Regions from separate parts of the Streptomyces sp. NPDC057010 genome, predicted to be linked through region 1. Evidence: riboswitches for the same ligand, from Rfam matches in the RefSeq annotation. Region 1 holds a riboswitch; the other holds the start of a gene.
What was found. A riboswitch is a leader RNA that binds a small molecule or an ion and turns the genes downstream of it on or off. The one in region 1 is predicted to bind thiamine pyrophosphate.
Positions count from the first base shown of each region.

Region 2: it holds a riboswitch for thiamine pyrophosphate, as region 1 does, so the genes downstream of both, thiO (glycine oxidase ThiO) here and thiC (phosphomethylpyrimidine synthase ThiC) in region 1, are expected to answer to the same signal.

Region 1 is NZ_JBHUSC010000002.1:269,418-276,328, forward strand. It holds gene ACFTXQ_RS03805 (DUF5326 family protein) at 133-360, shown strand; gene ACFTXQ_RS03810 (IclR family transcriptional regulator) at 652-1,389, shown strand; gene ACFTXQ_RS03815 (SsgA family sporulation/cell division regulator) at 1,487-1,936, shown strand; gene ACFTXQ_RS03820 (YibE/F family protein) at 2,104-3,501, opposite strand; TPP riboswitch at 3,574-3,717, shown strand; gene thiC (phosphomethylpyrimidine synthase ThiC) at 3,712-5,499, shown strand; gene ACFTXQ_RS03830 (hypothetical protein) at 5,617-6,432, opposite strand; gene ACFTXQ_RS03835 (metallophosphoesterase) at 6,582-6,911, opposite strand, start outside.
Region 2 is NZ_JBHUSC010000040.1:10,037-16,947, reverse strand. It holds gene ACFTXQ_RS27015 (hypothetical protein) at 392-676, shown strand; gene ACFTXQ_RS27010 (DNA-binding protein) at 658-1,071, shown strand; gene ACFTXQ_RS27005 (thiazole synthase) at 1,699-2,493, opposite strand; gene thiS (sulfur carrier protein ThiS) at 2,499-2,747, opposite strand; gene thiO (glycine oxidase ThiO) at 2,744-3,928, opposite strand; TPP riboswitch at 3,926-4,038, opposite strand; gene ACFTXQ_RS26990 (NAD(P)/FAD-dependent oxidoreductase) at 4,125-5,339, shown strand; gene ACFTXQ_RS26985 (Rv2175c family DNA-binding protein) at 5,551-5,916, shown strand; gene thiE (thiamine phosphate synthase) at 5,994-6,632, shown strand; gene metF (methylenetetrahydrofolate reductase [NAD(P)H]) at 6,743-6,911, shown strand, end outside.

The sequences.
Region 1 (6,911 bases):
TAGGGGGCGGATCAGGGGACTCCGGGGGCTCACGGGTGCCCGTCCGGGAAGGCGGACTCCTAGCATCGAGAGCAGGAAGTCACGGACGAAAGCGTCGGCGACGACGAGGACGACGAGGAAGAGGTCGAGGACATGGACGGCATCCGAGAGGTATTCGCGGGCATGCCCTGGTGGGTCAAGTGGGTGGCCGTTCCCCTGCTGGCGCTCTTCGTCTTCGGGGGCGTGATCACCAGCATCCTGGGCGCCCTGATCGGGTTCGTCTTCAAGGTGCTCCTCTTCGTCGGCCTCGTCGCCGGACTGATCTTCGTCGTGAAGAAGGTGACCGGCGGAGCTTCGAAGTCCTCCTCCGGTGAGTGGTAGAGGGTTCGGACCGGGTCGTTCCGCGATTGCGCCAGGCGAGGGAACATGAGGCGCGAAACCGCTCACAGCCCGGGAATCGGCGGATAGAGTGGCAATCTGTGCCGTTCCCTGGGCACCGAAAGTCGGTTTCGCGCCGCTCTGACCCGCGGTCACGCAAACCAGCCGCCAAGCACGACCCCCAGGAGCGACGGCATGTGCGGGGGCGGCCCCCGCAGGGCGGGCCACCCCAAGGCCTGCCGCCACGCCTGGGGGTGAGCTTTGTCTTCGGTTCACAACACCGGTGTGCCGACTCTGATCGGTTCGGTGCAGCGGGCGCTGAGGCTGCTCGAAGCCGTGGGGTCCCATAGCGAGGGAGCCCCGGCGAAACAGCTGGCACGAGAGGCCGGGCTCCCGCTTCCCACCGCGTACCACCTGCTGCGCACACTGACGCACGAGGGCTATCTGCGTCGGGAGAGTGGAGTGTTCGTGCTGGGCGACGCAGCCGGGCGGCTTGCCGGCGGAGGGCTCCAGCAGAAACGTCGCAGCATGATCCTCGACTCCCTCGCGCACTTCCGCGACGCGGTCGGGGCCCCCGTCTACTTCGCGGTCTACCGCGAGGGTGAGATCGAGGTCGTGGGCGTCTCGGACACCCCGGCCAACCCGGCCTGCGAGGAGTGGGCCGACTTCCGTGAGACCGGTCATGCACACGCCATCGGGCAGTGCCTGCTGGGCCAGCTCGACGAGAAGGCGCGCAGGGACCATTACGACCGTCATCCGGTCGAGGCCATCACCCCTTATACCGTGCGGGACATGCGCTCCCTGGAACAGCGGATCGGCTCCCTCGAGCGGATGCAGCCTGTAACCGAACGCCAGGAATATGCCCTTGGCACAGTCTGTGCCGCCATTCCCATCACCGCGGGCGATACCGCCGCAACCATGGCGATTTCTCTTCCCGCACACCAGGCGGATCGATTGCTGTATGTGGTCGATCGGCTACGGAGTGAAGTAGGCGCGCTGTTGAGCACCCTCTCCTTCTCTATCAGTATCTGAAAACTCACTCCTTGTGATCTGCTAGCGCTTCCACCACTCTTGTCAAGAGGGCCTTGGGGGATCATTCCTGGCCACTTCCAACACAGCGGGGTAGGCAATGCGCGAGTCGGTACAGGCAGAGGTCATGATGAGCTTCCTCGTTTCCGAGGAGCTCTCGTTCCGGATTCCGGTGGAACTCCGGTACGACGCTCGTGACCCCTACGCAGTTCGCCTGACCTTCCACCTTCCCGGAGATGCGCCCGTGACCTGGGCGTTCGGCCGGGAACTCCTCCTCGACGGCATCAACAAGCCGTGCGGTGACGGCGATGTGCACATCGCCCCGACCGATCCCGAGGAGCTGTCCGATGTCCACATCCGTCTCCAGGTCGGTGGCGACCGGGCCCTGTTCCGCGCCAGCGCGGCTCCGCTCGTCGCTTTCCTCGACCGGACCGACCGGCTCGTGCCGCTCGGCCAGGAGCGCAACCTCGGCGACTTCGAAGAGAACCTCGACGAGGCTCTCGGCAAGATCCTCGCCGAATCCCAGCAGAACGAACAGAACGCGGGCTGAACCACCACCGCACCACGGCACCACCACCGCACCGAGGCACTACCGCACCACGGACGACCGGCTCAGCGTGCCGACGCGCTGAGCGACACGTCCCGCCCCCTCACGGGCCGGCACCGCGCACGACCTGACCGGCAGCGCCCGCCGGCCCCACCCCTTCGGAACGCCATTCAGCGCTTGCGCCGCCGGCCCCGGCCGCCGCGGACCGGTCCCGAGGCCGGAACTGCGGCCGGGGATCCCGGCCGGTCTGCGGAGACGACCAGCGCGGCCAGTGCCGTCGTCACCGGAACCGAGGCCACCAGGCCGATCGAGCCCACGAGCGTCCGTACGATCTCCTCCGCCACCAGCTCGCTGTTGGCCACGGAACCCATACTGCTGTTCGCGATCGAGAACAGCAGGAGCAGAGGCAGTGCCGCGCCCGCGTAAGCCAGCACCAGCGTGTTGACCACCGACGCGATGTGGTCGCGGCCGATCCGGATGGCCGCCCTGTAGAGCGCCCGGGGCCCCATCGAGGGGTCGGCCTGATGGAGTTCCCAGACCGCTGACGTCTGGGTGACCGTCACATCGTCGAGCACGCCGAGCGATCCGATGATCACGCCCGCGAGCAGCAAACCGCTCATGTCGATGTCCGGGTAGAGCCCGTGGATCAGCCCGGTGTTGTCGTCGGTGTTGCCACTGAGGAACGCCCAGCCGATGAACAGCGAGCCCAGCAGCCCGATCAGCAGCAGCGAGACGAGCGTGCCGAGGACGGCGACCGAGGTGCGGGCGGTGAGCCCGTGGCACATGTACAGGGCGATGAGCATGATGGCGCTCGCCCCGACGACCGCCACGACGAGCGGGTTCGAACCCTGCAGGATGGCCGGGAGGATGAAGAGGGTCAGCACGCCGAAGCTGATGACCAGCGCGACCAGCGCGAACAGCCCCCGCATCCGGCCGACGACGACGACCGCGACCGCGAAGATGCCGGCCAGCAGCGCCATCGGGAACTTGCGGTTCACGTCGATCACCGAGTACTGGAGGTCGCGGGGGGCGTCCGGCGCGTACGCGACCACGACGCCCTGGCCCTTCGTCAACTGCCGTGGCGCGCCCGGCTGGACGATCTCCACGAACGTGCGGCCCTTGTCCGGGCCGGTGCCGACCTCGACAGTGGCCTTCTTGCACTCGCCGGTCTGCGCGGCCAGGGCCTCGCGCCCCTCGGGGGTGGACGTGTCGCCGGTGGGCGGAACCTGTGAGGCGTTCACCGATTTGCAGTCGACACGCTCCAGCGAGACGACCGTGCCCTGCTGTGTCTGCCGGTCGAAGCCGACCCCCGTCCGCTCGTGGGCGGGTGCGCCGCCCGGCCAGAGCACCGCCATGCCGATGAAGACGGCAGCGGCGAACGGGATCAGTACGGCCGCGATGACCTTGCGCAGGTGCTTCGAGACGGGGGCCGCCGGGCCGTGGCCATGGCTGTGACCGTGGCCGTGCCCATGACTGTGCCCGTGACTATGCCCTTGACCTGGGTGCTCGTGACCCGTGTGGCCGGTGTGGTCATTGGGCTCGTTGGGGGGCTGCGGCGAGGACGTCACCGGCAGATCATCGCAAGAGATGAGGGGGCCCACTGTTCAGCACGCCATAGATGACGCTAGCGTGGGGGCACCTTTGCACAACGCGGGAGCTCGGAGCACCGGGCTGAGAGGGCGCTGATCACCGTACGCACTAGTAATGCGTAAGGGAAGAGGCTGCGTCGACCGCCGAACCTGTTACCGGGTAATGCCGGCGTAGGGAGATCAGGTCTCATGACCATTCAGGACGCACGCACGCCTGCCGTCAGCCAGAACGCCGACGGCCAGACCGAGCGCCAGCCGGGCTGGCACAAGGGGTACGTGGCGGGCTCCCGCCCCGACATCCGGGTGCCGGTCCGCCAGGTCCACCTCACCAACGGCAAGGACGTCACGCTCTACGACACGTCCGGGCCGTACACCGACCCCCAGATCGAGACCGACGTCCGCCGTGGCCTCGCGCCGCTGCGCGAGAACTGGATCATCGGTCGCGGCGACACCGAGGAGTACGCGGGCCGTCCCGTGCGCCCCGAGGACGACGGGATCAAGCACACCTCGCCGCGCGGCGGGCTCAAGAACCTCGACGCGGTCTTCCCGGGCCGCCCGCGCCAGCCCCGCCGGGGCCGTGGCGGCGCCGCCGTCACGCAGCTCGCGTACGCCCGCCGCGGTGAGATCACCCCGGAGATGGAGTACGTCGCGATCCGCGAGAACGTCTCCCCCGAGGTCGTCCGCGAGGAGATCGCCGCAGGTCGCGCGGTGCTTCCCGCGAACGTGAACCACCCGGAGATCGAGCCGATGATCATCGGCAAGCGGTTCCTGGTGAAGGTCAACGCCAACATCGGCAACTCCGCGGTCACCTCCTCCATCGAGGAGGAGGTCGACAAGATGACCTGGGCGACCAAGTGGGGCGCCGACACGGTCATGGACCTCTCCACCGGCCGCAACATCCACACCACCCGCGAGTGGGTGCTGCGCAACTCCCCCGTCCCGATCGGCACCGTGCCGCTCTACCAGGCGCTGGAGAAGGTCGACGGCAAGGCCGAGGACCTGACCTGGGAGATCTACAAGGACACGGTCATCGAGCAGGCCGAGCAGGGCGTCGACTACATGACGGTCCACGCCGGCGTGCTGCTGCCGTACGTGCCGCTGACCGCCCGCCGCAAGACTGGCATCGTCTCGCGCGGCGGCTCGATCATGGCCGCGTGGTGCCTGGCGCACCACAAGGAGAACTTCCTCTACACGAACTTCGAGGAGCTCTGCGAGATCCTCGCGACGTACGACGTCACGTACTCGCTGGGTGACGGCCTGCGCCCCGGCTCCATCGCGGACGCCAACGACGCGGCGCAGTTCGCTGAGCTGAAGACGCTGGGCGAGCTGAACACGATCGCCAAGCGCCACAACGTCCAGACCATGATCGAGGGCCCGGGCCACGTCCCGATGCACAAGATCAAGGAGAACATCGACCTCCAGCAGGAGATCTGCGAGGAGGCGCCGTTCTACACGCTCGGCCCGCTGACCACGGACGTCGCGCCCGCGTACGACCACATCACCTCGGGCATCGGCGCCGCGATGATCGCCTGGTGGGGCACCGCGATGCTCTGCTACGTCACGCCCAAGGAGCACCTGGGCCTGCCCAACCGGGACGACGTCAAGACCGGCGTCATCACGTACAAGATCGCGGCACACGCCGCCGACCTGGCCAAGGGGCACCCCGGCGCCCAGGAGTGGGACGACGCGCTGTCGGACGCGCGGTTCGAGTTCCGCTGGGAGGACCAGTTCAACCTGGCCCTCGACCCGGACACGGCCCGTGAGTTCCACGACGAGACCCTTCCCGCCGAGCCGGCCAAGACCGCGCACTTCTGCTCCATGTGCGGTCCGAAGTTCTGCTCGATGAAGATCTCGCAGGACATCCGCCGCGAGCACGGCGGTGACCTGAAGGCGGAGGAGATCCAGGCGGGCATGGCGGAGAAGTCCGCCGAGTTCGCGGCCTCCGGCAACCGCGTCTACCTGCCGCTGGCCGACTGACGCACGGCCTCCCGCGCACGGGCCGGCCCGCGACACCGAGGGGGGAGTCGCGGGCCCGTCCGCTGTGCGGGACGGCGTGCGGGTCGTGCCCGGCGGTCGGGGGAGCGCCGCCGGACCTCAGTCCGGCCGGTGGTCCGGGCCGCCGAAGTCCGGGCTCGTGAAGTCCGGCGGGGTATAGCCGGGCCGGGGCCCCTCTGACGAGGACCCCGGGCTGGTGAAATCAGGCGCGGTGTAGCCCAGATGCGGCATCCGGCCCCCGCGTCCGCGCGGAGGCGGCAGGGCCGGGCCGGTGTTCGGCTCGGCCAGGGCGTCCCGCAGGAACGGCATGATCCCGCGCTCCAGCAGGGCGCGCCGCCAGGCCTCCCGGGCCTGCGCGACGTCGTCGGGTATCGCCTCGTACTCGTCCGCGGCCACCTCGGTCGCGCTGTTGCGTACGGCCGTCACCAGCAGCCCCACCACCGCGCAGAGCAGGGCGGCCGCGGTGAGTCCGCCGAAGAGCCAGCCCGCCGTCAGCATGGTGTCGGCGAAGGCCGGTTCGGGCTCGATCATCTTCAGGATGTAGCCCACCAGCAGGAAGATCAGCATGGCGGTGCCCGCCAGGACGGGCGCGAGGACCGCGACCACGGCGCTGACACCGGCGCCGGCGCTGCCCTGACCGCCGTCGCCCTCCTCGACCCCGGCTGCGGGTGTGGACAGGACCTCGTCGCGCCGCTCCTCGCGGAGCTTCACGTAGCGGTCGTACTCGGCGGCGGCCGCGGCCGTCAGCAGGGCGCTGGCGCCCAGGGCCATGGTGCGCAGTTGTTCGGTGTTCAGTCGTTCGCCGAGGGCGGCGAGTTCCGGCCGCTCGTGTGCGGTGCGCAGCGCCTCGTCGAGGAGCCGGTCGAACTCGGGTCGGTCTTCGGTCAGCAGGTGCGGAGCGCTGGTCATGTGCATCCCCCGATGCTCCGTACAAGCCGGTTTGCCCGCGTAGACCCGGGCGCCGGCACAAACGGAGGAGAGCCTGCTACGGATAGAGCGATGGTAGAGCGCCCACACCGCAGGTTGACAGGGGCTTTGCGGAAATACCCCCCTGGTGACAATCCTCAGTCGTTCAAGGGAAGTTGCACGACGAGCAGCTTGCCCGCCATCGTGACCCCGCCGTCCATCGCGATGGCGAGTCCGTCCGCGTACACGTGGGGGCCGTCCACGGCCTCCGGCCCGCGGGCCTCGTCGCCGTCCTCGGTGCCCACCTCGCCGAGCAGGTACGGGATGGGGCTGTGGCCGTGCACGACGCGGCTGCCGCCGTAGGTGCCGAGCAGTTCGCGTACGGCCTGCGGGCCGGTCTCCTCGTCGCGGAAGGCGAACCGCTTGGTGAACTTGCGGAAGAGGTCCCAGGTGATGTCGGCGTCGTTGCGGTTGAGCAGCTCGTGGAT
Region 2 (6,911 bases), on a different contig from region 1:
GCGTCGCTTCGCGATGGCCTTCGGCCACCCTTGACAGACCGGCCCGCCACGGAAAAACGAAGACTGCCGGGAAGCCCCCAAAGGAACGGGCCGGGTCAGACGCATTCACACGGGGAGCGCTAGGGAGCCAATCCCCGCTCCCGAGCCCAGCCCACCACACCAAACAGCGCCCAGAAGCCATCGGGAGGGGCGGGCGCGTCAGATCGCTACGCGCTTCTCCCATCTCAGCGTCCGCCGCCCGTCTTGGGCTGGTCCAACCCGCACCAAACAGCGGCCACAAGCACCTCGCGGGGCAGTGGGCGCATCAGATCGCTACGCGCTCCTCACATCTCAGCGTCCGACGGGCGGCCGGGGCAGGCACCCTTTCCTACTTCTTTGATACTTTGGAAGGGTGTCTGAGGCGACGTACGGCATTGGCGAGGGCCCGGCGGCCAGAGTGAGTCTCTCGTTGCCCGAAGGGACGGCTGAGGCGATTCGGTCGCGGGTGGGCAAGCGTGAGTTCTCCGCGTTCGTCACTGCGGCGGTCGAGCGGGAGCTGAGGGGCCAGATCCTTGACGAGTATCTGGCTGACTATGAGCTGCGGCGCGGACCTCTCACCCCGGAATCCCAAGAGGCAGCCCGGCGCGTATTCGACGAGATCTTCGCGGAAGGCGACGAATGGCCCGCCGCAAGCTGACCCGCGAAGGCACCCTGCTTCTGGACAGCGAGGGCTTGTCAAAGCTGCTCAACGACGAGGAGCCCGTCGTGGCCCTCGTCGCCGAAGCACGCAGCCGTGGCATGGAGGTCGTGCTCTGCGCACTCACGATCATCGAGGCAGTGCATGCGCGGACCGACAAGGCTCGTTTGAACTGGATCCTTTCCGGTGTGCGGGTGGTTTCCGTAGGTGACGAGGAGGCACGAGCAGCCTCGGCGCTCCTGATGGAGACGGGGCTCCACGGTCACAAGTACGCGATCGACGCAGCTGTCGCGGAGGCCGCACTGCGGCAACGACGCCCCGTAGTCCTCCTGACGTCGGATGTCGACGACATGACGAAACTCTGCGGCAGCCGAGTGCACATCGTCGGAGTCTGAGTCACCCGCCCCCAGCAACTCCCGACGGCCGTCGGACGCTGAGATGCGAGGAGCGCGTAGCGATCTGATGCGCCCACCGCCCCGCGAGGTGCTTGTCGCCGCTGTTTGGTGCGGGTTGGACCAGCCCCGGACGGGCGGCGGACGCTGAGACGTGAGGAGCGCGTAGCGATCTGACGCGCCCGCCGCTCCCGGGGTGGTTCTGGCGGGTGTTTGGTGTGGGTGGGCTGGGCTCGGGAGCGGGGGATTGGGTCTCTGGCGCTGCTCGTGTGGATGCGTGGGACCCGTGGACCGTTCTTTTGGGGGGTTCCCGTCGGTCTTCGTTTTTCCGTGGCGGGTCGGTCTGTCAAGGGTGGCCGTAGGCCATCGCGAAGCGACGCGACGACGAAGGAGGAGCGCCCTTGACAGGCCGGGCCGACGCGGAAGGACGATGAGACTGACGGGAAACCCCCAAACCCTCCCTGGTACCGGGTGATCGGGTCCCGAACTCCGCCGTCCCGACCTGCCGGTCGGCTTGGCTGAGCGCGATGCGGAGGTGACCGACCCCGCTCGGCAGGTGGGCAGCCGCCGCCCCGCCGAGGCGGTGAGACGGGGCGGGGGCCCCGCCCGTGCGGGAACCCGTACGCCCCCTCAGAACGCCGGTCGCTCCGGGTCCAGGGTCGCCCGGCCGTCCGTCGGGGACGAGGCGTGGGCGAAGCGGCGTTGGGGGATGCGGCCCGCGCGGTGGGCGAGGCGGCCCGCCGAGACGGCGTCGCGCATCGCCGCCGCCATCAGGACCGGCTCCTGGGCGCGGGTCACCGCCGAGGCCAGCATCACCGCCGCGCAGCCCAGTTCCATGGCCAGGGCGGCGTCCGAGGCCGTGCCGGCCCCCGCGTCGAGGATCACCGGGACCCCCGCCCGCTCCACGATCAGCTCGAAGTTGTGCGGGTTGCGGATGCCCATGCCGGAGCCGATCGGCGAGCCGAGCGGCATGATCGCCGCGCACCCGACGTCCTCCAGCTTGCGCGCGAGCACCGGGTCGTCGTTCGTGTACGGGAGGACCGTGAAGCCCTCGTCGACCAGGATCTCGGCGGCGTCCAGCAGCTCGACGCCGTCGGGCAGGAGGGTCCGCTCGTCGGCGACCACCTCCAGCTTGATCCAGTCGGTGCCGAGCGCCTCGCGGGCCAGCCGGGCCGTGAGCACGGCCTCGCCCGCCGTGAAGCAGCCCGCGGTGTTCGGGAGGACGGCGATGCCCAGCTTGGACAGGACCGACAGGACGGAGCCCTGGACCGTCGGGTCCAGGCGGCGCATCGCCACGGTGGTGAGCTCGGTGCCGGAGGTGACCAGGGCCCGTTCCAGGACGTCCAGGCTCGGCGCCCCGCCCGTGCCCATGATCAGCCGGGAGGAGAAGGTCCGGTCGCCGAGGGTGAAGAGGTCGTCTGCCATGCCGCTCAGCCTCCCTGGACCGCGGTCAGGATCTCGACCCGGTCGCCCTCGTCCACCGGCGTGGCCGGCCACTGCCTGCGCGGGACCACGGTCTCGTTGAGCGCCGCGGCCACGCCCGAGGGGGCCGTGGTCAGCGTGGCGACCACCGCGTCGAGCGTGGTGCCGTCCGCGACCTCGCGCGCCTCGCCGTTGACGGTGATGGAGACCGAGTCGGACGCGGACCCGGACCCGGACCCGGGAAAGAGGACAGTCATGCGAACGACTCCTGTCGTGCGGCGGAGAACCGGCGGGGGGTGAAGGGGCGCGCGACGTCCGGCAGTTCGCCGGTGGTCAGCAGCTCCGCCATGACCTCGCCCGTGAGCGGGGTCAGTAGCACCCCGTTGCGGTAGTGCCCGGTGGCCAGGTGCAGGCCCGGCAGGTCGGTCGGGCCCAGCAGGGGGGCGTTGTCGGGGGAGCCGGGCCGCAGTCCCGCCCGGGTTTCGGTGAGGGGGAGTTCGGTGATGCCGGGCACCAGCTCGTGGGCGTCGCGCAGGAGTTCGTAGACCCCGCCCGCGGTGACCGTGGTGTCCCAGCCGAGTTCCTCGCTGGTGGCGCCGATGACGAGTTCGCCGTTCTCGCGCGGCACCAGGTAGACGTGGCTGCCGCGCACGACCGCCCGTACCGTGCGGGACAGGAACGGCGCGTAGGCGGCGGGCACGGTGAGCCGCAGCACCTGTCCCTTGACGGGCCGTACGGGGGCCGTGACCTCCGGCGGTACGCCCGCCAGCCGGCCGCTGAGCGAGCCCGCCGCCAGGACCACCTGGTCGGCGCGCAGCTCCGTACCGTCGTCGAGGACCGCGCCGGCGGCCCGGTCGGCGGTGACGAGCAGCCGTTCCGCGGCCGCCCGGTGGAGGGTCACCCCGGCGCCCTCGCAGGCGGCCAGCAGGGCGGCCGCGAGCCGGCGGGGGTCGACCTGGTGGTCGCCGTCCACGCGCAGGCCGCCGCGGACGCCCGGGGCGAGCATCGGCTCCAGGCGGCGGCACTCGCGGCCGGTGAGCCACTCGGACTCCAGGCCGCAGCGGCGCTGCAGGGCGTGGAGCTCGCGCAGGTGGAGCCGGTCGTCGGCGTCGAGGGCGACGGCGAGGGTGCCGCAGGCGCGGTAGCCGATGTCCATGCCGCCGCTCGCGTCGGCGAGCTCGGCGGTGAACGCCGGGTAGCGCTCGGCGGAGGCGAGGCCGAGGCCCAGCAGGGACTCCTCGCCGTAGTGCAGTTCGGTGACGGGGGCGAGCATGCCGGCCGCGACCTGGGCGGCTCCGCCGCCGGGCGCCGGGTCGGCGAGTACGGTGCGCAGCCCCCGCCGCGTCGCCTGCCAGGCCGTGACCAGGCCGATGATGCCGCCCCCGATGACGAGGACGTCGGATCCGTTTCGTCCGGATCCCTTCTGGGATGAGTGCATGGGCGTCCAGCCCCTCCCTTCGCCGGCATGACCCGGATCAGGTTCGTACGGTCGGAGGCCGGCCAGCCTCCCTCTCAGCCCGGTGCGCCCGGACTCCCGCGATAGGTACGGTGGCCAGACTAACCCCGCCGCGGACGGCGGGTAAGGGGCACCTCTTCCTGACGGACCGTCAGATGATTAGGCTGTGCGGATGATCATGCATATGGAACAGACCGAGAACGGCGTGGTGATCGTCGGCGCCGGAATGGCCGGGGTGCAGACCGCGGTCGCCCTCCGGGAGCAGGGCTTCACCGGCCCCGTGACCCTCCTGGGCGCCGAGCCCCACCAGCCCTACGACCGGCCCCCGCTGTCCAAGGCGGTGCTGCTCGGCAAGGCCGAGGACTCCGCCTTCGACGTGGACTTCGAAGGGCTCGGCATCGAGCTCAGGCTCGGTACGGAGGTCACCGGCCTGCGGGCCGCCGACCGCGAGCTGGACACCGAGGCGGGCCCGGTCCCGTACGGGATCCTCGTCCTGGCGACCGGCGCCGAACCGCTCACCCTCCCCGGCACCGGCGGCGTTCCCGGCGTACACCTGCTGCGCACCCTGGACGACGCGGCGCGCCTGCGCCCGGTCCTCGCCGAGGCGCCCTCGACGGTGGTCGTCGGGGCGGGCTGGATCGGCGCCGAGTTCGCCACCGCCGCCCGCGAGGCCGGCTGCGCGGTGACCGTGGTCGAGGCCGCGGACCGGGTCCTGGCCGGGGTGATGCCCGCCGAGGTCGCCGAGTCCATGGCGGGCTGGTACGCGGAGTCCGGCGCCGAGCTGATCACCGGCGCCAAGGTCGCCGGGATCGAGGAGGGCCGGGTCCTGCTGGCCGACGGGCGCACCCTGCCCGCCGGCGCCGTGGTGGTCGGCATCGGTGCCCGCCCCGCCACCGGATGGCTGGCCGGGACCGGCGTGGAGCTCGGCCCCGACGGCGCGGTCGTCGCCGACGAGTACCTGCGCACCTCGCTGCCCGGGGTCTACGCGGTCGGCGACTGCGCCTCCTTCCCCTCCGGGCGGTACGGGAAGCGGCTGCTCGTGCACCACTGGGACAACGCGCTCCAGGGGCCCCGCGCGGTCGCCAGGAACATCCTGGCCGGAGAGCCGGTCCAGGTCTACGACCCGGTCCCGTACTTCTGGTCGGACCAGTTCGGGCGCTTCGTCCAGTACGCCGGCCACCACGCCGGCGCCGACACCATGCTCTGGCGCGGGGACCCGGCCGACCGCACCTGGTCGGTGTGCTGGCTGCGCGACGGCGCCCTGGTCGCGGTCCTGGCCGTGGGCCGCCCGCGCGACGTGGCGCAGGGCCGCAAGCTCATCGAGACGGGCGTGGCGGTGGACCCGTCGAAGGTCGCCGACCCGGCGGTCCCGCTGAAGTCGGCCGCGGCGTAGCGGCTCCGGACAGGGGGCGGGGTCGGGGGCCGCTGCGCGGAGCCGGTCCCCGCCCCGCCCCTTCTCCGTTTCCTGGGCTCTGCCCAGACCCGCGCCTCAAACGCCGGCGAGGCTGGATGCGGCTGAGCCCCAGGGCGGCCCCCGGCCCCCCGTGACCCGGACGGGGCGGCTCGGGTACCGGCGGCCGATCCGAGGTGGCAGGCTTGTGCCCGTGACCGAGATTGACGCAAAGATCGATGCCCTAGTCCCCTCCTGGCTGTACCTCCCCGACATCGCGGAGATGCTCGACATCGAGGTGACCCGGGTCCGCCAGATGGTCAAGGAAGGGCAGCTGATCGCCGTACGCAGGGGCGAGAACCGTTCCCTGCAGGTACCGGCCCCCTTCATCGACGGCGACAAGGTCGTCAAGGGACTCGTCGGTCTGCTGACCGTGCTGCGCGACGACGGCTTCTCCGACGAGGAGATCCTGGAGTGGCTCTTCACGGCGGACCCGACCCTGCCCGGCACCCCCGCCCAGGCGCTGAGCGAGAATCGCGGCACGGAGGTCAAGCGCCGCGCCCAGGCGCTCGCCCTCTGACCTGATCCGCATCCGCTCCACCGCGGTGTACGGGCCCCCGGGGTCCGTACACCGCCTCCATCACGGGGGGTACACCCATGCAGCAGCTGTCCGACGCCCGGCTCTACCTGTGCACGGACGCCCGTAAGAAGCAGGGTGACCTCTCCGAATTCCTCGACGCCGTCCTGGCCGGCGGAGTGGACATCGTCCAGCTCCGCGACAAGGGCATGGAGGCCGGCGAGGAGCTCGAACACCTCCAGGTCTTCGCCGAGGCCGCCCGCCGCCACGGCAAGCTCCTCGCCGTGAACGACCGCGCCGACGTCGCCCACGCCATCGGCTCCGACGTGCTGCACCTGGGCCAGGGCGACATCCCGGTCCCCGCCGCCCGCGCCATCCTCGGCGAGCGCGTGCTGATCGGCCGTTCCTGCCACGCGGAGGCCGAGGTCGACGCGGCCGTCGCCGAGCCCGGCGTGGACTACTTCTGCACCGGCCCCTGCTGGCCCACCCCCACCAAGCCCGGCCGCTACGCCCCCGGCCTCGGGCTGGTCCGGTACGCGGCCTCCCTGGAGCAGGACCGGCCCTGGTTCGCCATCGGCGGCATCGACGCCACGAATCTGGACGAGGTGCTGGACGCCGGAGCCACCCGCGTGGTGGTCGTCCGCGCCCTCACCGAGGCCACCGACCCCGGTGCGGCCGCCGCCGACCTGGCCAAGCGCGTCCGCGCCCGCCTCGCCTAGGACGGCGGGACGCGCCCGGACGGCGTTCGTCCGGGCGGCATCTGTCCAAAAACGTGTCCAAAAGATGGACGCCGCTTCGACGCCCGCCGACCCCCGTCTAACCTGCCCGTATGGCCCACGGCACCTCTTCCACCTGGTCGGACCGCGCACACACGGTCCGCGACCTCCTCGCGTCCGGGCGCTCGTACTCCTTCGAGTTCTGGGCCCCGAAGACCGAGAAGGGCGAGCGCAACCTCTGGAACGCGCTCCGCCGGATCGAAGCGGTGTCCCCGAGCTTCG